3 regions of the Saccharibacillus brassicae genome follow, and region 1 is predicted to be linked to each of the others. Evidence: riboswitches for the same ligand, from Rfam matches in the RefSeq annotation. Region 1 holds a riboswitch; each other region holds the start of a gene.
The links. A riboswitch is a leader RNA that binds a small molecule or an ion and turns the genes downstream of it on or off. The one in region 1 is predicted to bind thiamine pyrophosphate.
Positions count from the first base shown of each region.

Region 2: it holds a riboswitch for thiamine pyrophosphate, as region 1 does, so the genes downstream of both, FFV09_RS10115 (ThiF family adenylyltransferase) here and FFV09_RS12995 (ABC transporter substrate-binding protein) in region 1, are expected to answer to the same signal.
Region 3: it holds a riboswitch for thiamine pyrophosphate, as region 1 does, so the genes downstream of both, FFV09_RS06180 (ECF transporter S component) here and FFV09_RS12995 (ABC transporter substrate-binding protein) in region 1, are expected to answer to the same signal.

Region 1 covers NZ_CP041217.1:3,122,514-3,130,400, reverse strand. The annotation lists gene FFV09_RS13005 (EAL domain-containing protein) at 1-862, opposite strand, end outside; gene FFV09_RS13000 (pyridoxamine 5'-phosphate oxidase family protein) at 1,134-1,550, opposite strand; TPP riboswitch at 1,723-1,836, shown strand; gene FFV09_RS12995 (ABC transporter substrate-binding protein) at 1,963-3,024, shown strand; gene FFV09_RS12990 (thiamine-binding protein) at 3,105-3,404, shown strand; gene FFV09_RS12985 (ABC transporter permease) at 3,401-4,201, shown strand; gene FFV09_RS12980 (ABC transporter ATP-binding protein) at 4,198-5,229, shown strand; gene FFV09_RS12970 (TatD family hydrolase) at 5,746-6,687, shown strand; gene FFV09_RS12965 (purine-nucleoside phosphorylase) at 7,450-7,887, opposite strand, start outside.
Region 2 covers NZ_CP041217.1:2,427,770-2,435,656, reverse strand. The annotation lists gene FFV09_RS10125 (iron-siderophore ABC transporter substrate-binding protein) at 1-32, opposite strand, end outside; gene FFV09_RS10120 (ATP-binding protein) at 576-1,889, opposite strand; TPP riboswitch at 2,162-2,272, shown strand; gene FFV09_RS10115 (ThiF family adenylyltransferase) at 2,338-3,417, shown strand; gene thiE (thiamine phosphate synthase) at 3,515-4,138, shown strand; gene thiS (sulfur carrier protein ThiS) at 4,147-4,347, shown strand; gene FFV09_RS10100 (thiazole synthase) at 4,352-5,230, shown strand; gene FFV09_RS10095 (FAD-dependent oxidoreductase) at 5,245-6,528, shown strand; gene FFV09_RS10090 (S-layer homology domain-containing protein) at 6,650-7,887, shown strand, end outside.
Region 3 covers NZ_CP041217.1:1,511,170-1,519,056, forward strand. The annotation lists gene FFV09_RS06170 (energy-coupling factor transporter transmembrane component T family protein) at 1-304, opposite strand, end outside; gene FFV09_RS06175 (ATP-binding cassette domain-containing protein) at 301-2,079, opposite strand; gene FFV09_RS06180 (ECF transporter S component) at 2,063-2,674, opposite strand; TPP riboswitch at 2,799-2,913, opposite strand; gene FFV09_RS06185 (SDR family NAD(P)-dependent oxidoreductase) at 2,990-3,985, opposite strand; gene FFV09_RS06190 (glycosyltransferase family 4 protein) at 4,231-5,412, shown strand; gene FFV09_RS06195 (glycosyltransferase) at 5,409-6,551, shown strand; gene FFV09_RS06200 (DUF1861 family protein) at 6,554-7,537, shown strand.

The DNA.
Region 1 (7,887 bases):
GCGATTCGTCGCAGCGGTCGATCAAGCCCCGGTCGACTTTGACGAAATCGGGCTTCAGGTTGGCCAACACTTCCGGCGTCGAATAACCCGAACCGACGTCGTCCAGCGCCACCGACACGCCGCGCGAACGGTACACGTTGAAGATGCGCTGCAAATGCGGCATGTCGCTGATCCGTTCCGTCTCCACCACTTCGAACACGAAGTCCTGCGGGTCCTGCTGGTAGCGCTGAATAGCGGCAAACGTATGCTTCAGGCAGTAGTCCGGATTGTAGATCGAGGACGGCAGAAAATTAATAAAACGTTTTACGCCTTTGGGCAGCACTTCCGCGCTGCGACGGATCGCCGAGATTCGCGCCGCCCGGTCGAGAAACGAGTGCATCCCGGTACGCCGCGCCACGTCGAACAGTTCAAACGGATTGAACGACTCTCCCCCGGGAGCCGCGCGCAGCAGAAATTCGTAAGCGACGATCGCTTCCTGATCGTTGACGATCGGCTGCATGAAGCTTGTGAATTTCTCCTGCGTGATGATGCTGACCATGTCCATGTTTTGAAACCGCGCCGCGATCTGGGAGAACGGCAGCCATGGCAGCAGAACCGGCGAATCTTTTTCCCCGCAGATCTTCACCTGAAGCGGTTCCGTCCATTCGACCGGCAGGCTGTTCAGCCATTCCGCCATCTCCAGAAATTGTTCCTTGCTCGTATATGAAAAAAACAGAACGCCGCTCTCGTAGCCGTTTCGTCCCGATTTCCAGTTGCGATCTTCGACCAACTCATTCAGCATCTCCGTCACGGGACGCAAATACACGGTACCCCAATCTTCGATGGGCTTTACCGGCTGACAGCTGCTGCATATATGCTCCATACTTAAGGAACCCCCCAAAACTTATAATTGACGCAATATCCACTCCGACCAAAAAACCGGTTCCTTTAACCTAGACAGCAAGCGATTCAATCTTCACCTATTACCCAGTGCCCCTCTTTTAGAATCGGGTTCTTTCGACTTATTTTTTAGACCTTTTAGCTGATTATCAAAACAATTTCACACAATTCTCATACAAAAAAGCTCCGACCGGCGCCACTGGGCCGATTCGGAGCTTTTTATACAACAATTGACTTATGCGTTCAGAAGAGGTTTAGCCTTCCCAAACTTCCACTTCGTGTTTGCTTTTGGCGTATTCCGCACGCGAAGGCGTGATTTTGATCACGACGTAATTCGGATCTTCCGGTCCTTCGAGCCACTGCTCGAACGAATCGTGCCACAGCTTTTTGCGCAGCTCTTCGTCACGCGTAATTTCGGCCGTACCTTCGACCTGGACTTCGTCCTGCGTTCCGCCTTGTTCGAAGCCGAGCAGCAGCGCCACGTTTGGGTTCTTCTCCAATTCTTCGACTTTGTGCGTCTGGGAGCTGGTGACCAGATAGATGGTCATGCCTTCATTGAATACGGTCATGTAACGTACTTTCGGACGGCCGCCTTCGACCGTGGCGAAAGATCCGAAACGGTTACGTTCCAAAGTTTCCGTAATTTTTTGTTCCAATTGTTGTTGGTCCATGGTATAAAGCCTCCTAAGCAAGATGGGTGTATTCGAGCTACAGTGGTTCGTCTCTCTATTAGTAAGTACCCGAATAGACGAAAGTGAACCGGATGCTTACCGAATCGATTCGTTCGCTGGACAGCTTTTCTTTTAAAGGCTATAATGACTCCGAAGCAAACCCGACAAATTCATAACCCCCGGGGGGTGCCGGAAGCAAGGCCGGCTGAGAGTGTATCCCAAGCAGATACTGACCCTTATACCTGATCTGGGTAATGCCAGCGTAGGAACGTTTAAGCGTGTTTGCCCCATCTAGCTTCTCGATCGGGACCCGCAGCTTGCATCGACGTGACGCGTCCCGGAATCCGGGGCGCTTTTTTGGCGTTCCGGCGGGCATGAAGCAGCGGGCAATACGGTTGAAGGAGACAGAGAAATGAGAAGCACGCACAAGGGGATCGGCAAAAGAATAAAATGGACGGCTCCGCTCGCGGCGCTGCTGCTGGCGCTGACCGCCTGCTCGGGCGGTGCCGGCGGCGGAACGCCTGCGGCGACCGGTGACCCGAAAGCGGCGGATGGCGGCGAAGCGCAGACGCTGCGCGACGTAAGCGTCGTGCTGGACTGGACGCCGAATACGAACCACACCGGCCTGTATGCCGCGGTGGATCAAGGTTTTTACGAACAGGAAGGCTTGAAGGTCACGATCCTGCAGCCGGGTGCCGGCGGCGCGGACCAGATGGTCGCTTCGGGCGAAGTGCCGTTCGGCATCAGCTACCAGGAAAGCATCACGCAGGCGCGCGTCCAGGGCGTTCCGCTCGTCTCGCTCGCCGCGGTCATCCAGCATAATACGTCCGGCTTCGCGGCTCCGACCGACCGGAACATCAAATCGCCCAAAGACTTCGAAGGCAAACGGTACGGCGGCTGGGGTTCCCCGGTCGAAGCGGCGGTCATGAAATCGATCATGGACCAGGAAGGCGCGGACGTGTCCAAAGTGGAAAACATCAACATGGGCGACGCCGACTTCTTCACCGCGGTCAAACGCGATATCGACTTCGCCTGGATCTTCTACGCCTGGACAGGCATCGAAGCGAAGCTGCGCGGCGAACCGATCGACATGCTGTACGTCAAGGATTATTCCGACAGTCTCGACTACTACACGCCGGTCATCGCGACGAACGAGAAGCAGATCGCGGACGACCCGGAACTGGTCAAAGCGTTCATGAAAGCGACGAGCGAAGGCTACGAATACGCGATCGACCATCCGGCCGAAGCGGCGGATATCCTGATCCAGGCCGTGCCGGACCTTGATCCCGAACTGGTCAAAGCGAGCCAGGAATGGCTCAGCCCGAAATACCGCGACGACGCGGACCAATGGGGCATGCAGAAGCCGGAAGTATGGGACAACTACGGCAAGTGGATGAGTTCGCAGAACCTGCTCGAAGGCGAATTCGATTCCACGAAGGCGTTCACCAACGACTATCTGCCGACAGCGAAATAGAAGCACTCCGGGTCGGGTCCGATTCGGACAAGATTCGGATAGAATCCAGATAAAATTCAGCCCAGAGAGGAAGATGGTTTATGGCAGCGACCCTGCTTAGCATTCAGGTTATCCCGAAGACGCCGAACGGCGAAGACTCCATCCCCTACGTGGACAAAGCGATCGAAGTGATCCAGCGCTCCGGCGTCAAATACGAGGTACACGCGCTGGAGACGACCATGGAAGGCGAACTGCCGGAACTGCTCGAGATCGTGCGGCAGATGCATGAAGCGCTGACCGAAGCCGGCGCGCCGAGTGTCATCTCCCAGATCAAAATCGCGCATTATCCGAGTCCGGACGGGATCAGCATCGAACGTCTGACCGCCAAATACCGTCCATGAGCCTGCGCTTGACGCTCGGCCGATGGTTCCGCTCCGCGTGGCCGCCCTTCGTGGCGGTCCTCTTGTTTTTGTTCGTGTGGGAGATGGCGGTCCGCTTCTTCGCGATCGAAGCGTGGATTCTGCCGTCTCCTTCGCTGATCGCCGGCGAAGCTTCGCGCAGCGCGGACTCGCTCTGGATGCACACGCTGTCCACGCTGCGGCTGACGCTGATCGGATTCGCGATCGGCTCGACGGTCGGCCTGCTGGTCGCCTGCCTGCTGCATCTGGTGCCCCTGCTCAAATCGGCGCTCTATCCGCTGCTGATCCTGAGCCAGAACGTGCCGACGATCGCGCTTGCGCCGCTGCTCATGATCTGGTTCGGCTTCGGCCTGCTGCCGAAAATTATCGTCATTACGCTCGTGTGCTTTTTCCCCGTCGCCGTCTCGGCGATGGACGGATTCGCGCAGACCGACCGGACGATGCTGAACTACATGCGCATGATCGGGGCGAAACGGGTGCAAATTTTCCGTAAACTGGAGTTCCCCCACGCCCTGCCCTCCCTGTTCTCGGGACTGCGCATCGCCGCGACGTACAGCGTCATGGGCGCCGTTATCGCGGAATGGATCGGCGCGCAAAAAGGAATCGGCTATTACATGATTTTGCAAAAATCGGCGTTTCGCACCGACCGCATCTTCGCCGCCATCGTGATCATCGTCGCGCTCAGCCTGCTGCTGTTCCTGCTGGTCACGCTGATCGAGCGGCTCGTCGTGCGCGGCGGACGCCGAAGCGGGAACGCGGAAGGAGGCGAAGCGGAATGAGCGGGATGAGCGGAATCGAAGAGAACGGCCTGCCGGTTAAAAGAGTCGGAGACGACGGTAGGCTCGGGAGCGGTGCGCGTCGCGAGGTAGAGCATGGCGAGAGCGATTCGCGGCGCGGGGTAGAGAACGGCGGGAGCGGTGCCGGAGCGGATGCGGGCCGCCGGCTTGAATCCGGCGGCAGGAACGCTGACGGAGAACACGCGCAGCTGCGAGCCGCTTCCGGAGGCGGGCACGATTCGCCGGTCAAGCTGGCGCTGTCCGGCGTAAGCAAATCGTTCGGCAGCCGACGCAAGCCGCTGCCCGTCATCGGCGGCGTCTCGCTCGAAGTGCGCGAGGGCGAGTTCGTCAGCCTGATCGGACCGTCCGGTTCCGGCAAAAGCACGCTGTTCCACCTCATCGGCGGACTGCTTCGGCCGGACGCCGGCGAGATCGCGCTGGACGGCCGGGTCATTACCGGCGAGCGCGGCCATATCGCCTACATGCCGCAGCAGCCGGCGCTGCTTCCCTGGCGCACGATCGAAAGCAACGTGATCCTCGACCGCGAGATCAACGGCGCCTCGCGCCGGGAGACGCTCGAAGAAGCCCGCCGCTGGATGGCGCGCGCCGGTCTCGCCGGCTTCGAGCAGGCGTATCCGCACATGCTGTCGGGCGGCATGCAGCAGCGCGCGGCCTTTGTGCGCGCGCTGCTCAGTCCGCACGAACTTATGTGCCTCGACGAGCCGTTCAGCGCGCTCGACGCTTTTACCCGCAGCGAGATGCAAGCGTGGCTGCTCGATATTTGGGAAGAGACGCGGCGCTCCGTGCTGTTCGTCACGCACCATATCGAGGAAGCGCTGCTGCTGTCGGACACGATCTATGTGCTGTCCGGCCGCCCTTCCGCCGTGCTTCGGCGGATCGAAGTCCCGTTCCCGCGCCCGCGCCGCGAAGAGATCGCGGAAACGCCGGAATTTCTGGCGCTGCGCCGCGAACTGACCGGACTGATGAAGGAAGAGCAGCGCAAAAGCCGCGACGCGGCTGCGAGAGGGTAAGACGGCCTCGCAGCCGCAGCCGCAGTCGCAGTCGCAGTCGCAGTCGCAGTCGCAGTCGCAGTCGCAGTCGCAGTCGCAGTCGCAGTCGCAGTCGCAGTCGCAGTCGCAGTCGCAGTCGCAGTCGCAGTCGCAGTCGCAGTCGCAGTCGCAGTCGCAGTCGCAGTCGCAGTCGCAGTCGCAGTCGCAGTCGCAGCGTAGGCTGAGGGAATGTTGACCTTTCGTCAACATTTTCACCCGGAAATCCGATTTTTTAGCGAAAAGTGATCAAAATGACAACAAATCCGAGCTTTAAGTACGTTTTGGGCCGATTTTCGCGGAAAATGTGAGCATAATGAACACTTTTTCGCAAAATCGGCTTGTTTCGGTATAAAATGTTGTCATTTTGCACACATTTTAGTTTGGGTTTGGGTTTGGGTTTGGGTTTTAAAGGGTCCGGACGGCCCGTCCTTTTTCGCCCTGCCCTTTGCGCCCCGCCGCTTTTTTTCATATAAAAAAACGACAGGAGGTTCGTCCGCCATGAGCGCCAAATTGGCCGATTCGCATATTCATCTGGAGCAGTACGATCCGCAGCAGGCGGCGCGCATGCTGAGCGAGTTCCAGGACGAAGGTGGAGCGTTTGTCGTTGCCGTCTCGATGAACCTGGAATCCGCGCGCCGGACCGAGGCGCTGGCGATACAATATCCGGACGTCGTGCGCCCGGCTTACGGCTTCCATCCCGAGCAGCCGCTGCCGACTCCCGAGGAAGAAGAAGCGCTATTCGCCTGGATGGAAGCCCGGGCTGCGACAAGTGAGGGGATAGGCGAACGGGCAGATGCGCAGGCAGAGGAAGAGGCTTCGCCGGCAGAGTCCACGCCCGAAACGGCGTCCGGCGTGCAGAAATCGGCAGCACCCTGTTTGCTTTCCGCGCCTTCAAATTCTGCCCAACCGCCGCGCATGACGGCGGTCGGCGAAGTCGGCCTGCCTTACTATAGCCGGCTCGAAGCGTCGGAACGCGGCGAAAGCCTCGACGAAGACGGATACGTCCGGCTGCTCGAACGCTTCGTCGCTTTTGCCGCCCGGCACGACCTGCCGATCGCTCTGCACGCCGTGTACGAAGATGCGGATACCGCGTGCGACCTGCTGGAGCGATACAGCGTCGAACGCGCGCATTTCCACTGGTTCAAAGGCTCCGAGCACACCGTCCGGCGCATGATCGCGAGCGGCTACCGGATTTCTTTTACCCCGGACCTGCTCTATGAAAAAGAAATCCGCGACCTGGCCCGGCTCTACCCGGAAACGCTCGTCATGAGCGAAACCGACGGCCCGTGGCCGTTCGAAGGTCCTTTTTCCGGACGCGCTACCCATCCGTCCATGACCGCCGACGTCTGCCGCGAATGGGCGCAGCTCCGCGGACTCGACGAATCCGCTGCCCGCGCCATCCTGCTGGATAACGCCCGGCGTTTCTACGCGCTGCGTTAGACGGGTTAAGGAGCGAATAGCCGGACGCGGGAGGGTCGGCGGATGCGGGCGTTTACCGGTACGTGAGTCCGCGGATGCGGGCGTTTGCCGGTACGTGAGTCTGCGGGTGCGGGCGTTTGCCGGTACGTGAGTCCGCGGGTGCGGGCGTTTGCCGGTACGTGAGTCCGCGGATGCGGGCACTGACCGGTGCATACGTTTGCTAGTGCGTAGATTTGCTGGTAAATACGCCGCCCGTCTGCACACCCTCGCGCCTGTGTGTACATCCTCGCGCCCGTCTGCACATCCTCGCGCCTGTCCGTCCATCGCCTACCCGGCCGGCAGACCGCCCGTCTATCCGCCGCCCCGCCCAAACTCCAACGAACCCTTCTATCGCTATTTTCGATTTTCCGGCCTTTTTGCAAATCTAACGAATCGTCATATCGCTATTCGTCCGACTTCCCGGCCAAAACCGGCTTTTGGCCCGATTAGCGTGCTCACGATTCGTTACATTCGAAAACCACGCCAAAAAGACGACTTAGCGCGCCCAGGATTCGTTAGCCTCTCCCTTTTCGCACGCCGCGTCATCGGCTATCGCTCCGACGCCCGCTCACCCGGATCGCGGCTCCCTGTTCCCCGCACACCGCGTCCCGAATATTCGCTCCCGCCCAAAACAACCCAAAAAAAGAGCCCAAAAACCGTCATCCGGTTTTCTGGCTCTTTTTCCATGCCCAATTCCCGCCGCGACGCCGCAATGTCTCGCCGCCCCGCCGGTTCCCGCTTTTTTTACGCCCGGTCCAGAATGCCTTTGACCAAGCCCACGAACTTCTCCCGCACCTGCGCCGCGACTTCGATCACTTCGTCGTGGCTGAGCGGCTGATCCAGAATACCGCAGGCCATATTCGTCAGGCAGGAGATGCCGAGCACTTTCATGCCGCCGTGCACGGCCACGATCGTCTCCGGAACGGTGGACATGCCGACCGCGTCGCCGCCGAGCGTGCGGATCATGCGAATCTCCGCAGGCGTCTCGTAAGCCGGACCGCTCCACCAGGCGTAGACGCCCTGCCGGAGCGTCGTGCCCTGCTCAGACGCCACTTCGAGCGCCAGATCGCGCAGTTCGCGATTGTAGACCTGCGACACGTCCGGGAACCGAACGCCCAGCTCGCTGTTGTTCGGCCCGATCAGCGGATTGGCGCCGACGAGATTGATATGGTCGCTGATCAG
Region 2 (7,887 bases), 690 kb from region 1:
GTCAGGAGCGAATATTTTCTTTTTCTGTTCATGATGAACCCCTCTCTGTGTGGAAAGCTTATTGGGTGGAGCAAAAGTCTACGCGGTGAATAAAAATGCAATAAAATGAGAAATATGATTCTGATAATGATTATCAACATCACTAAATATATCGGTATACAGGGAGCGCTGTCAATCGCAAATTTGAGCGCTCAGCCGGAAATACGTACGTATTTTCATAGCAAAACCTGACATTGGACGCGGAAAAGAACGGATCGAGCCGCAATTTTCGAACATTCGCAGACCAGGCACGCCAAAAATGCCCGTCGCACCAAGATCGGACATTTGGAAGGGAGAGCATACGAAAACGCCCCTACTGAAGTACGGACGTTAGCAGGCAGGGCATACCAAAAACGTCCGTACTTGGAGTACGGACGTTCGCGGCACGCAGGTTTAAAGTTCCGGACTTGAACATGCATGCTTATACGGAATTATACGAAAAGCGCAGGAAGCGGAACGACCGGCCCGGGCCGCTTGGATTTCACCAGACAGCCCGATGCTCCGATGGTTCGCCGGCCAGTCGGCTTACCGCCCGCTTACCGGCCCCAGGCCGATTCGGGCAGCTCGACCGGCAGGCTGAACGAGAAGCAGCTGCCTGTCGCCGACGAATGCTTCAGCCGCAGCTCGCCGTTCATCAGGTCGACGAGCTGCTTGCAGATCGACAGGCCGAGCCCGGTGCCGCCGTAGCGGTTGACGTAGTTGGCCGTATGCAGCTGCGTGAACGCCTGGAACAGCAGCGGCTGCTTGTCTTCCGAGATGCCGCTGCCGGTATCGGTGACGGTGAACGTCAGATGCACGTTGGCCTCGCGGTCGTCTTCGAGCGCGGCGCCCGAGGCGGACGACAGCGGCAGCACCGCTAGACTCGTCTCCCGGCCTGTTCCGGATTCGGCGGAGACGTAAGCTTCGATCCGGATCTCGCCTTCTTCCGTGAACTTCAGCGCGTTGGACAGCAGGTTGATCAGGATCTGCCGGATTTTGTTCTCGTCCCCGATCCAGAGATCCGGCATATGCATCGGAATGACCTCGTTCAGCTTGACGTTTTTGCGGGCGGCTTCCGAGCGGAACAGCTGCAGCACTTCGACCAGGCAGCCCCTGAGCGAGAACGGTTCGTACACGACTTCCATTTTGCCGGAATCGAGCTTGGAATAATCCAGGATCTGATTGAGGATCGTCATGAGGGAACTGCCGCTGGAATGGATCAGCCGCAAATACTGCCGCTGCGTCTCCGACAGATGCGTCGATTCGAGCATCTCGCCCATGTTCAGAATCGCGTTCATCGGGGTGCGGATCTCGTGGCTGAGAATGGCGAGCAGATTCGCTTTTTCTTCGAGCGTCTTTTTCCGTTCCTGCTCGGCTTCGCGCCATTTCTGGTACGTATGGTCGAGGGTTAGCATATTTTCGAAAAAAGCGGCCAGCGATTGCAGCAGCTCGACGTCCTGCGGTTGATACGCGTAAAAGTTGTCGTCGAACGCGCACAACGAGCCGAACACGCGGCCGTCGCCGTCCTTGATCGTGACGCCCATGAACGAGCAGCCGCCGATAAAAGGGGTCACGTCCATATTCCGGGTCAGCGGGTGGTTCCGGTTGTCGTCGATCACGAGCGGCTCGGGGCCGTGTTCGGTCACCAGATGGCAGTAGGAATCGGTGTGGTCGATCACGAGTCCTTCCTGTAAAATGACGGCGCTCCGGTTGATCGTATTGAGCACTTTGGTCTCGTATTCGTCGCTCAACGCGATGCAAAACGTGTTCGCGGGAATGATCTTGCAGGCCGTATCCACGATTTGGGCGGCCGAGGCGTACAATTTTTCGGACAAAACGTCCATCACGTCGATATAACTCGTCTTAAGCAAAGCGCACCTCCAAATAAATAAACGTTTCGGGACAAAGAAAAAACCATTTATTAAAATATTTGCGTAAAATAGGAATAGGAGTATGAAAAAGAGAGCGAATAAACGTAGATAATGTCGGAAAAAGACGGATTTCTACTAAGTATGTTCTGTTATAAACTCATAACGGCTTCTCCTAAACAGGTATCGCGTACGCTTGGCGCAAAAAAAGTCGAATCGCCGGCCGATCTCCCCGTTGCCAAGCGTCGAACGATTCGTTATGCTGAATTCAAACCGAATATGAATGCGGGTGCTGGATGAAGTCCGGCTGAGATGGGAGCCTTGTGCCCCGGACCGTTAATCTGATCCAGGTAATGCTGGCGTAGAGAACCTCATTCGAATTGTTCAAGCCATTCGTGTATTCTCCGAATGGCTTTTTTGTTTGTTCACGCACAAAGCGGGGAGGACGATCATGAACGACGACCTATCGAAAACAACGGAAATAACCCGGAACGCCGCTGCGCAAGCAGGCGGCGGGGCGGACGACGAACGGTACTCCCGGCAGAAGCTGTTCGCGCCGATCGGCGCCGAAGGACAGCGCAAGCTGTCGGAACGCGCCGTGTGCATTGTCGGCATGGGCGCGCTCGGCACGGTGCTGGCGAACCATATGGTCCGCGCCGGCGTCGGCAAGGTGCGCATGGCGGACCGCGATTACGTGGAGCGCAGCAACTTGCAGCGGCAGATGCTGTACGACGAAGAAGACGCGGAGCGGTCGCTGCCCAAAGTGGTGGCGGCAGAGAGCAAGCTGAAGCGGATCAACTCGTCCGTGGAGATCGAAGCGGTGTTTGCCGACGTGACGCCCGGCAATATCGCGCAGCTGCTGGACGGCGTCGACCTGGTACTGGACGGAACGGACAATTTCCGGACGCGGTTCCTGCTCAACGACGCCTGCTACGCGCACGGTATTCCGTTCGTGTACGGCGGCGCGGTCGGGTCGAGAGGGATGAGCGCGATCTTCGTGCCGGGCGAGACGCCGTGCCTGCGCTGCTTCATCCCGACCGCCGATTCCGGCGGCGAGACGTGCGACACGGTCGGCGTGATCGCGCCGATCGTCGATATCGTCGCTTCCTACCAGGCGGCCGAAGCGCTCAAATATCTCGTGGGCGACCGCGAAGCGCGGCGCGGCACGCTGCTGTCCATCGACGTCTGGAACAATCGCCAGCACGAACTCGGTTCGGTGCGCGCGCGGCCGGACTGTCCCTGCTGCGGGCTGCGGGAATATCCGGCGCTCGCCCGCGAAGCGGAGACGACGCTGTCGCTGTGCGGCCGCGATTCGATCCAGATCGCGGGACACGCGCCGTTCGAGCTGGAATCGTGGCAGCGGCGCCTTGCGCCGGCGGCGCGCAGCCTCAAAGCGAATCCGTACCTGATCCGGGCCGAGCTGCCGGGCGGCGAGCGGATCGTGCTGTTCGCGGACGGGCGGGTGCTTGTGCAGGGGACGGACGATCCCGTTCGGGCGCGCACGATTTACGACCGGTATGTCGGGGATTAGGCCGGGTTGCCCAGCAGGGCAGACGCAGGCGCAAGACAGGGGCATAGAACGGAATCGAAATCGAAATCGAATGTGAAAAAACAGGGAGGCGAATCTTTTGCGGGACTTCAGATTATATGCGATTACCGGCGAGAACTTTCATCCGGGACGCGAACTTGCGGACGTCATGGAGCAGGCGATCATCGGCGGCGCCGACATTGTCCAGTTCCGGGACAAGCACAGCGATCCGGCGGAGCGGCTGCGCAAAGCGCGATCGCTGCGGGAGCTGACACGGCGTTACGGCATTCCGTTCATCGTGAACGACCATATCGACCTGGCGCTGGAAGTGGACGCGGACGGAGTGCATCTGGGACAGGGCGACGTGCCGCTCGAAGAAGCGCGGCGGCGCATGGGCTCCAAAATCGTCGGCATCTCGACGCATGCGATCGAAGAAGCGCTGCTGGCGCAGGAGCAGGGCGCGGACTATATCGGCGCCGGTCCCGTGTACGCCACGCAGACCAAAGCCGACGTCGTCGCGCCGGTCGGGCTCGGTTATATCCGCGAAGTGTCCGAGCGGATCGGCATTCCGTTCGTGGCGATCGGCGGCATCAAGCTGCACAATGCGGACGACGTGATCGCGGCCGGCGCGACGCGGCTGTGCGCGGTCAGCGAGATCGTCGGCAGCGACGATCCCGCGGAGGCATGCCGGGCGTTTATTCGCATACTGGACAGGAAAGGGTGAGCCTTCGAATGGTGGAATTGATCATAAACGGAAGCAGGCAAGAGCTGGAAGCCGCCACTTTGGCGGACGTCGTGGAGCGGCTCGGTCTGACCGGGCGGCCGATCGTGGCGGAAGTGGACGGCGAGGTGCGCACGTCGGAGCAGTGGGCGTCGACGCCGGTCACGCCGGGCATGAAGATCGAATTGGTCCATTTTGTGGGAGGAGGCTGAACCGATGAACGAATATGAAGATGAATACGGATACGACAACGGCCAAGCAGCAGCGGGAGCAGAGGGCCGCGCCGACTCGGCGCGGCCGGCAGAGCGGATCGAACCCGGCGGCGACGGCTGGAGTCTCGGCGGCCTGAACATGCAGTCGCGCTTTTTCCTCGGGACAGGATTGTTCCCGAACCCGTTCGTGCAGACCGAAGCGATCGCCGCGTCCGGCACGGAAGTGCTGACGTTCGCGATCCGGCGCGTCGATCTGGAAGCGGCGGAAGACGATTCGATTCTCCAGCATCTGGAGCAGGGCGCTTACCAATTTCTCCCGAACACGTCGGGCTCACGCACGGCGGAAGAAGCGGTGCGAATCGCGCGGCTTGCGCGCGCGTCGGGCCTTAGCGATTGGATCAAGGTGGAGATCTGCGCCGACGAGCGGACGCTGCTGCCCGATCCGATCGAGACGCTGCGGGCGACCGAGATTCTCGTCAGGGAAGGCTTTACGGTGCTGCCGTACATCTCGGACGATCCGGTCATGTGCCGGCGCCTGGAAGAAGCGGGCGCGGCGGCGGTCATGCCGGGAGGCGCGCCGATCGGCACCGGCCTCGGCATCTTGAATCCCTACAATATTAGCCTGATCGTCGAGCGGTCGAACGTGCCGGTCATCGTCGACGCGGGCCTCGGCACGGCCAGCGACGCGGCGCTGGCGATGGAACTCGGCGCTTCGGCGATTCTGATGAACACGCCGGTCGCCAAAGCGCAGGACCCCGTCGGCATGGCACGGGCGATGCGCCTTGCGATCGAAGGCGGCCGGCTCGCCTATCTGTCGGGCCGGATGCCGAAGAAGCGGTACGCGTCGGCCAGCAGCGGCTTCGAGTCGCTGATCGTGGAATGAGCGGGGGAGCGGCCATGAACGATTCGTTCCTCGTGCTTGGCGGAGGTATCATCGGCTTGTCCTGCGCGCTGGAGCTTCGGCTGCGCGGCGCGGACGTGACGCTGCTCGAAGCCGGCGCCTGCGGCGGGCAGGCGTCCGGCGCGGCGGCCGGCATGCTCGCGCCGTATTCCGAAAATCCGGATTCGCCGGACGAGTTCTTCGCGCTGTGCCGCGCAAGCCTCGACCTGTATCCGGCCTGGCAGCGGCAGGTCCGGGAGCTGTCCGGCCGGGACTTCGAATATACGGAGTGCGGCAGCCTGTACGCCGCTTACCACGAAGCGGACCTGGCGGCGCTTGAGCGCCGGCTGGACTGGCAGCGCAGCCGCGGATCGAGCGGCACGATCCTGCGCGGCGGCGAACTGCGCGCGGCCGAGCCGGGCTTGTCGCCGGCCGTGGTCGCGGCGCTGCATACGCCGGAAGAGAGCCATATTTACGCGCCGGACTTCGTCGAAGCGCTGAAAAGCGCCTGCGTGAAAGTCGGCGTGCAGATCCGCGAACGGCTCGGCGAGCTGGAGCCGACGCAGTGGGCACGCGGCGTGGAAGTCCGGGCGAGCGGCCGGGGCGTAGACGGGGCATCCGGGCTCGGCGCGCGGAACGCCGGCGCGGAAGCGGGCGGGGAGCGGCAGCCGGCGATGCAGGCGGGCGGGCAGGGCGCGGCGCGCGAAGGCTGGGCAGCCGAACGCAGCCCGGCGGACGCGGCCGGAGCTTCCGGCGCGACCTTCCGGGCGGACCGGCTCGTGGTCTGCACGGGGGCCTGGGCCGGCGGATGGGCCGGCCGCTTCGGGCTGCGCCTGCCCGTGCAGCCGATCCGCGGGCAGATCTGCGCGTACGCCTGGGGCGCGGAGCAGGTGCCGCTGCGGCACATGGTGTTCGGCAGCCAGGGCTATCTGGTGCAAAAAGCGAACGGGACGCTCGTCTGCGGCGCGTCCGAAGACGTCGCGGGCTTCGATACGAGCGTGACGGAGCACGGCATCGCGCGATTGACGCGCTGGAACAAGCGGATGCTGCCCGCGCTGGAAAAGGCGCAGCCGTTTCACCGCTGGGCGGGGCTGCGCCCGGCGACGCTCGACGGCCGGCCGCTGATCGGGCGGCTGCCGGGCGCGGAGCGCGTGATCTTCGCGGCGGGCCATTACCGCAACGGCATCCTGCTGAGCCCGGTGACGGCGAAGAGGGTCGCGGACTGTGCCGAAGGACGGGAAGCGGAGCCTTGGCAGCACGCTTTTCGGCCGGAACGGTTCGGTTGGAACCCGGCAAAGTGAGGCCGGGTTCCGGCCAACCTCAAATTTACTTCAAATTTTAATATTTTCATTATGAAAGCGTGGGCTCCGGTCGATGTCAACAAGGTAGGATATTCGGCGAATTCAGAGGAGATCATAGATAATGGAGATTAATTGGAAAGCCTGGCTGTTCGCAAGCGCTATTTTTACAGCAGCAGCAGGAACAAGCAGCACATCTGCGTTTGCGGCGACCCCGAGCACGGACGTATCGTTCAATGACCTGGCCGGCGTATCGCCGGAACAGACAGAGGCGATCCGGGAAGCGGCCCGTCTCGGGTTAATTACGGGCTTCCCCAACAACGAATACAGACCGGGCCAGGCACTGACGCGCCAAGAGTTTGCGATCCTGCTGGTCAAAGCATTGGAGCTCCCGCTTGAGAGCGGCACGACTTCTTCTTTTACAGACGTTACTGCGGCAAGCTGGAGCCTTCCTTATATCGAAGCGGCCCGCCGGGCGGGTCTGATGAACGGAAGCGGATCAGCTTTCCGGCCGCAATCTTTCGTGTCCCGCGAAGAAATGGCTTCCGTCCTGCTCCGCGCCGTAAACGGGCAAAATACATCCGGCGGATTGACCGTCAACCCCTCCTCGATCGGAGCGGTCAGCAGCTGGGCGCGCGGCTCGGTCGAAGCGGCCGCCCGCCTCGGATTGATCGAATCTTCGTTCGCGAACCTCAACCTCAAAGGACGCGTGACCCGCGCGGACATCGCGCCGTTCCTCGTCAACATCTTCCCTGAAAAAGAAGTGACGGCGACCGTAACGTCCGTAAGCGGCGATACGATCATGATCGACGGCCGCCCTCTCCTCGTGACGGATTCGCTCAAACGGCTGCTGCTCGGAAGCGACAACGTTCAAGCTCTCGAAGGCGCGAAATTGATGTTCAAAACGTCGCGTCACAGCGTAGGCGGAATCAGCGAAATCGAGATCATGGATTCCGGTACGGCCGAGAACCGGCTGACCTTCAATGCCGACGGCTTCCCGGCCTCCGGCGAATTGAAAATTTCGGGCAATCATGTCACCGTGAACGGTTCTTCGATCTCGAATATGACGCTTCAAAATTCGGCTTCCGATATCGAGCTGAACGCCAATGTCGCCAAGCTTCAGGTCGGCGGCGCAGGAGAGCTGAAGCTGTCCGGCAAAGTCAATTTTGGAGAGCTTCGCGTAACGAATACCAACGCCAAGCTGACGATCGGTTCGGAGGTGCAGATCGAGCGCGTCGTGCTTCCGGTCAATGCCAATCCCGCATCGATCTTCACCAATCTGCCGCAGGTCACCGGCCAGATCAAGCAGGCAGTCACGACTTCGGGGACTCCGGTTAATCTGCCGGGTCAAGCGGCAGCGGC
Region 3 (7,887 bases), 1.6 Mb from region 1:
CCTGCGAGATCGAGATCGGACCAAGCGACCACCAGATCTCGGTGCCTTTGCCGAACAGGATCATCGACAGCGAAGCGGAAGCGAACGCCAGCGCGAAGCCCGAAGCGAGCAGCGCCGTTTTCCAGGCCGGATAACCGGAAGCGGCGAACAGCAGCAGCAGAAATACGACGGCCAGATAAAACGAAGCGTCGATCCGGTGCGTCAGCACCGTCAAAGCGAACAGCAGCAGGAACAGCGGCAGCTTGAGCGCCGGGTTGGCCCGGTGCAGCCACGTCGTGCGGGCCGGTTCGAAAAATCCGTTCACGGACGTACCTCCTTCGACAGCCGCAGCCCGTCGGCGCGGGAGCGGCCCGTCTGTTCGATCGAGGCCAGCCGGCCGTCTTCGATCCGCCAGATTTGCGTGGCCAGCCGCTCGGCGATTTCCATCTCGTGCGTAATCATCAGCACGGCATGGCCGGAAGCGCGCAGCCGCTCGCACAGATCCAGAATCGCGAACGCGTTGCGTGCGTCCTGGCCGAACGTCGGCTCGTCGAGCAGCAGCAGCGGCTTGTCCGACACGATAGCCGAAGCGACGCTGAGCCGGCGCTTCTGGCCGAGCGACAGCAGGTACGGATGGCGCTCGGCATAATCGCCAAGCCCGAAAACGTCTAGGCAGTCGGAAGCCCGGCGCAGAATGCCGGCTTCCGCTTCGCCGTCCGGTCGGCTGCGCCCGAACCAGCGGGCGCGCCAGCTGCCGCGGGCCGCGCCGCTCTCCGCCGCTTCGCTGCGCAGCGTGAACGACACTTCGTCCAGCACCCGGTTCGTCACGAACTGGAACTCGGGGTTCTGGAACACGAAGGCGGCGTGCCGCGCCGCCGTCTCCCGCAGCGCCCGGCGGCCCGGGGGGCGTTCCCCCGCGTATTCGCACGAGCCTTCATGCGGCAGCAGGCCCATCAGCCCGAGCAGCAGCGAGCTTTTGCCGGCGCCGTTCGGGCCGGTCAGCGCGATCAGGTCGCCGGGCCGGACGGCGGCCGATTCCGCCGCGCAGACGGCCTTGCCGCCGCGCAGCACGCGGAAATCGCGCAGCTGAAGCAGCGGCCGGGCCGCGTCGGCGGCTTCGCCCGGAGCCGCCGATGCGCGCGGCCCGGCAGCGGCGGCCGGAACGCCGGGGGCTTGCGCGTCAACGGCATAGCCGGCCGAAGCCGCGACAGCCGCCTGATCGACGCGCTCGGGCGCAGCGACGCGGAGCGCCGCTTCGCCCGATGCCGCCGCGCCGCCGACAGCGCGCCGCTCGCCTCGCTCGCCGGCCAGCCGGGACGCCGGAGCCGCCCCGGCCCCGTAAGCCTCGTGCCAGGCTTCCGGATGCCAGATGCCGTATTCGCGCATCTCCGCGCGGTAGCGGCCGAAGATCAGGGCCGCCGGACCGTCGGCCAGTATCGTGCCGTCGCCCCGGAACAGGACGACCCGGTCGACCCAGTCCAGCACTTCTTCGAGCCGGTGCTCGACGATGATAACTGTCCGGCCTCCGGCGACGCGGCGAACGGCGTCCCAGATCGTGCGCCGCCCTTCCGGGTCCAGCAGCGCGGACGGCTCGTCGAGCAGCAGCGTGTCCGGTGCGAGCAGCAGCACCGACGCAAGCGCGAGGCGCTGCTTCATGCCCTGCGACAGCGAGCCGATCGCGACGTGCGGGTCGGGCAGGTCCAGCCCGACTTCGCGCAGCGCCTGTTCGATCAGCGGCCGCATCCGCGGCGCGGGCACTTCCAGATTCTCCAGCACGAAAGCCAATTCTTCGTCGACGTAAGGCATACAGAACTGCGTGTCGGGGTCCTGGAACACGATGCCCGCCGAATCCGGCACGCTCAGCCGCTCCGCCTTGAGCGGCACTTCCGTGATCCGCGGGATGATGCCGCCGAGCACCTGCAGCAGCGTCGATTTGCCGCAGCCGCTCGGGCCGAGCAGCAGCACTTTTTCGCCGCGGCGGATTCGGAGCGACAAATCGCGAAACAGCAAGTCCGGCGTGCCGGGAAATTTCAGCCGCAGCTTCTCCGCTTCGGCGGCGTATTCGACCTTGGGCTCCGGCTGTTCAGCTGTCCAGCGCATCGTATTCTTTCCTCTCCACCGGCCGCAGCGACTGGGTAACGCCGGCTTTTTCGAGCAGCTTCGCCAAGCCGTACATCAGGTACCCGGCGATGACGAAGCCGCTGATCGTCCGCAGCGAATATTTCAGAATAAGCAGCCACGTCGCGTATTCCGTGACGTACCCGTAATAAATGTCCGCCAGCAGCGAGCCGGCGGCCGCCGCGATACCGGCAAGGCCCGCGACGAAAGCGCTGGTGCTGCGGTAACGGAACGCCGCGAAGACCAATTCGGCGCCCAGCCCCTGCACGACGCTGTAGAGCAGCAGTTGGATGCCGTAGGCGCTGCCGAAAGCGATCTCCAGATGCGCCGCCGCGATCTCGGCGATCAGAGCGACGCCGGGCTTGCGGATCAACAGAAACGCAAGCGTCGAAGCGGCGAACCACATGCCGTAGACCAGCTCGTCCGACTGGACGAACAGCAGCCCCGCGATGCTCGATACCGATGCCCACAGATGGTAGACGACGCCCAGCACGAGCGATACGACGACCGTGACCAATACGTCGGTCAGCGTCAATCCTTTGCGCCGCGAAGGCGCCTTTTCACTTTTGATACCCATTGTCCCATTCTCCCCGCTCATAGTCGTTTGCTGCGGTAACGACGAGGGTTCGCCCGGCATTTTCGCTGCCGGAAGCGCAAAAAAGCGGCTTTCCGGCATAAAAATGCGCAGAAAGCCGCCGATTTCACGGACGGATACGAATTCTCTACGCTGGCATGATCCAGATCAGATTAACGGTCAGAAGCGGTCAAACGGCTTCAATCTCAGTCCGGCTCGCCCGGACCCCCGTATCGTTATGCAGTTGCTTTTCACCCTACACCTTTTGGCGCGGCAGCGCAACAGCGAATTTCCGCATGCGCCGCTTAGGTAGGTCTCTTACTTCATGCCGCGCCGCAAAATCCGCAGCATAACGGCCTGCACCAGCCGGTCCGGCAGCCGCTTTTTGAACCAGACGAGCGCGGCCGCCCCGCGCGGCAGCACATAGCGAAAACGGCCGCGGCCCCGCCGTCCGAGCGCCAGGTCCACCGCGAGCTTCGCCACGTCGCGCGGATCGCCGCCGCTCTGCGCGCTGGCACGCGACATATCGAGCATCCGCTGCAGCGCCGCCTCGTTCGGCGAATGCTCCGCCCGGTGAATGCCGGCGAAGCCTTTGTCCCAGATCTCCGTCTTGTACGACGCCGGTTCGAGCACGTAAGTGCGGATACCGTGCGGAGCCGTCTCAAGCGCGAGCGATTCGCTGAAGCCTTCGATCGCGAACTTTGACGAGACGTACGGCGCGTAGCCGGGCAGGCCGATCGCGCCGCTGACGCTGCTCATCTGGATGATGCAGCCGCTTCCGGCCTCGCGCATGTACGGGACGACCGCGCCGGTCATGGCGATCAGGCCGAACACGTTGACCGCGAACTGTTCCCTCCAGCCGTGCATCGGCACTTCGCCGATGAATCCGCCCATCGCGAGTCCCGCGTTGTTGACGAGAATATCGATCCGCCCGAACGCTGCGCCAATGTCCGCCACCGCTTCGGTCACGCGTGCGTCGTCACATACGTCAAGCGCCACCGGGAAGATCAGGCCCGACACCGGCCCGGTTCCGAGCGGAATCAGGCCGCGCGGTTCGATCGTCTTCCCGGCGTCTCCGCTCCGATTCCGGACGGCGCCGGCTTCGGCTCCAGGTTCTGCGTCCCTGCCCGCTGCGACTTCCGCCCCTGCCGCGCGGTCGGCTTCCCGCGCCGCGGCCAGCAGCCGCTCCGCCGCTTCCGGCCGCCGCATGCAGGCCGCTACGCGCACCCCCTCCGATGCCAGCCCGATACAGATATGCAGGCCGAACCCGCTCGACGTGCCTGTCACGATCGCCGTTTTATTTTTCGTATCCATGTTTCGGCGCTGCTCCTTCACTTGGACCGCTCCCCGTTTGTCAATTTTCATTACATTATACGTTTGCTTGCTTTACATAATATCGACCAAGTGATAGCGTTGATCTATTCCCCTTACGAACGGACTCCTCTTCTGGATCACTCTGTTTACCCTTTCCTTTTCATGCACCCCTGATAGAAATAAAGCTCTCTTTATTTCTTTTTTTCGTTCTGTTTTATGTAAAAATATGAAAAGGAGGATTTATCATGATAAATCCAAATCTCCAACCTGCCACGCCCGGAATCAAAGCCGTTTTCGTTGGAACCAGTTCGCCGCGCGAGTGCGGATTGGCCGTTTTTTCCCAGGATATGATGAGCCAGTTGGCCCTGCTGGGCGACTTCGCTCCCCCGTCCATTATAGCGGTAGAAGACGAAAGAGCGTATGCGTACCGCAGCGAAGTGATCGGCAAAATCGCGCAGAACCGGCTTGACGATTATTTACGGGCCGCGGATGACCTCAACCGGAGCGACGCGGACGTCGTCGTCATCCAGCACGAATTCGGCATCTACGGCGGCGACAACGGCAGCCATATTCTCGATTTCGCCGCGGCGCTGCACGTTCCGTTCATCGTCATTTTTCATACCGTGCTGGCCGCCCCGTCTTCGGAGCAGCGCCGGATCATGCAGGAACTGGCCGCGCTCAGCTTCAAGGTCGTCACGATGGCGCGCAACAAAATCGCCGATTTGACCGACGTGTACGACATCTCGCCGACCAAAATCGAGATGCACCATCACGGCGTCCCGACTGTGCAGACAGAGAGCCGCGAGCAGCTGAAAGTCCGTTACGGGCACGAAGGACGCCAGATCCTGTCCACGTTCGGCTTCCTCAGTCCCGGCAAAGGCATCGAATACGTCATCGAAGCGATGAGCCGCGTCGTGCTTACCCATCCCGAAGCGCTGTACATCATCTGGGGCCGTACCCACCCTAGCATCAAGCGCCGCGAAGGCGAAGTGTACCGGGAAAGTCTCCAGCAGCGGGTCGCGGAACTGGGCCTCGGCACAAACGTGCTGTTCGTGGACAAGCATCTGTCGCAGGAAGAAGTTGTGCAGTCGCTCGTTATGTCGGACATCTACCTCACCCCGTATTTGGGGCAGGATCAGGCGGTCAGCGGGACGCTCGCGTTCGGCATCGGCTACGGACGGGTCGTCATCTCGACGCCTTACCGCTATGCGCAGGAGATGCTGGCGGACGGACGGGGACTGCTGGCGGAGTTCCGGGATTCGGTCTCGCTGGAAAAACATATCCTGAGCGTCTTCGATCAACCGGAGCTCAAAGCGGACATGGAACGCCGGACGCTCCAGCTCGGAAGCACGATGCACTGGAACCATATCGCCGGCGAATACGCGGCGCTGCTGCGCACCTGCTCCGCCAAAGGAAGTGCCGTTTGAACACCGCCCCGAACCCCGACGCGCTCTCCCTGTCGTACCTGCGCCGGCTGACGGACGACACCGGCATTTTTCAGCATACCAAATTCGGCGTGCCCGACCGTTTCCACGGCTATACGTCGGACGACAATGCCCGGGCGCTGATCGCCGCCGCGCTGGCCTATGCGGCCCAGCCGGGCGAGACGACGCTGGATCTGGCGCATACGTATACAGCTTTTCTGTATCACGCGCAAAATGACGACGGCAGCTTCCGGAACTTCATGAATTACGACCGCTCGTTCGCGGAGACGATCGGTTCCGAAGACTGCCAGGGCCGCTGCGCCTGGGCGCTCGGCTCGGCGATCGCAGACAGTCCGCTGCCGGACAATCTGCAAAATACGTGCAAGTACATGCTGAACCGCGCGCTGCCGCATCTGGAGGAGATTCGTTCGCCGCGGGCGATGGCGTACGCCTTAATCGGCCTGACTTCGATACTGGACGCTCCCGGGGCGCTGCTCTACGCGTTTCCTTACGGAGACGCGGACGCGCCGGACCCGGAGTTTCTGCCGCGCACGCGGATCGAAGCGCTGGTCGACAAGATGGCCGGCCGGCTGCTCGGCAGCTACCGGACGTATCGCAGAGACGATTGGCACTGGTACGAAGATTCGATCACGTACGGCAACGCCATGCTGCCCTGGGCGCTGCTCAAAGCGTCGCGGCTGCCGAACCGGACGGAGTACGCGGAAGCCGCGCGGGAAAGCCTTGATTTTCTGCTGCAAAAAACGTCCGCGCCCGAAGGATATTTCAAGCCGATCGGCAGCGACGGCTGGTACGTCCGGGGCGAAGCTCCGGCGCCGTACGACGAACAGCCGATCGAAGCGGCCGAGACGCTGCTCGCCTGTCTGGAAGCGTACGACCTGCTGGGCGATCCCGCTTACCGCGCTTTTGCGGTCCGCTGTTACGACTGGTTCCACGGCAGCAATTCGCTGCGCAAATCGCTGATCGACGCCCGGACGGGCGCCTGCTACGACGGTCTGCACGCCCGCGGCTTGAACCTGAACCAGGGTTCCGAGAACATCGTGTCCTACTGCACGGCCCAGGCGGCCATGCGGCCGCTGCGGCATGACGAGCCGGCCGCCGCGGCCGGAGGCCAACGCTCATGAGCATGCTGCGAAGCGAATGGACGGCCCGAACGTGCGAAGAACTGCTGCGCGATTACGTGCCGGCCGAGACCAAAGGCCGCAAACTTGTGTTCGAAGGCGTGGACGGACGCGACGTGTACAATATTACGGCTCCGTTCCGGAACGAAGGCGAATGGTATATGGCGGGACGGGTGGAAGAACGCAATTCCGAAGATTCGGAAGTCGTCTTTTTCACGGCCGAGAACGGCATCTGGAAAGCCAAAGCCGATCTGCCGCGCTTCCGCCTGCAGGACCCGTTTATTACGCGGCTCGGCGGCGAATGGATCATGGGCGGCGTGCAGCTGCACTTCTCCAAAGAACCCGAACGCAAAATCGACGGCTGGCGCACCGTGCTGTACCGCGGAAGCGTGCTGCACGATTTGACGCACGTCAAGTCCGGTCCGTGGAACATGAAAGACATCCGGCTGACGCCGCTGATCGACGGCACGGTCGGATTCTTCTCCCGGCCTTTCGGCGTGGAAGGACGGGTCGCCGTTATCGGATTCAATATCATCCAATCGTTCGAGGAGCTGTCCGAGACGATCTTCCTGCACGGCCATCTGTTCCGGGACCAGTTCGTCAAGGAAGAATGGGGCGGCGCGAACGAGATCCATATGCTGAGCAACGGCATGCTCGGCGTGCTCGGTCATATTTCGCGCCGCGACGCGGACGGCATGCTGCATTATCATGCGATGACGTTCGGGCTCAACCCGTGGACGCTGGAAAAAACAGAGCTGAAGATCGTCGCGGTCCGCGGCGATTTCCCCGACGGTCCGGCCAAGCGTCCCGATCTGGTCGACGTCATCTTCAGCGGCGGGCTGATCCGCGAAGCGGACGGCCGGGCGGTGCTGTACGTCGGCGCAAGCGACACGGAAGCGTACAGCCTTGAGCTGGGCGATCCGTTCCTCGAGTACGAACGGCTGCCCGCCGTTTGCGCCGAAGATCCGCACGGCCTCAAAGGGAAATGAAGCACGCACCAAAAAGACCTCCGGAAAAATTCCGGAGGTCTTCGGGTTTCCTGCGCATCGGGCCCGGCCGCAAGGCCGTCGTCCGCCGTGCAAGAAAATATGTAGGCTTCGGGCGCAAGCCGTCCGCCTCGGCGGACACAGGCGCACTGTGCATACGGGTGCCGCATCGTGCATATATGGTCGATCATTATGGACGTTGAAAAGAAATCAGAACCACAATTCGCTTTGTTCGGCCGCTTTGACCCGGCGCAAACGGTTGCGGAAAATGGCATTGCCCCCGGTACGCCCCGCGCCGCAGCTAATCCGTCTTTTGATTAACATGATCGTTCCTCCTTCCTCATTCCCGCGCT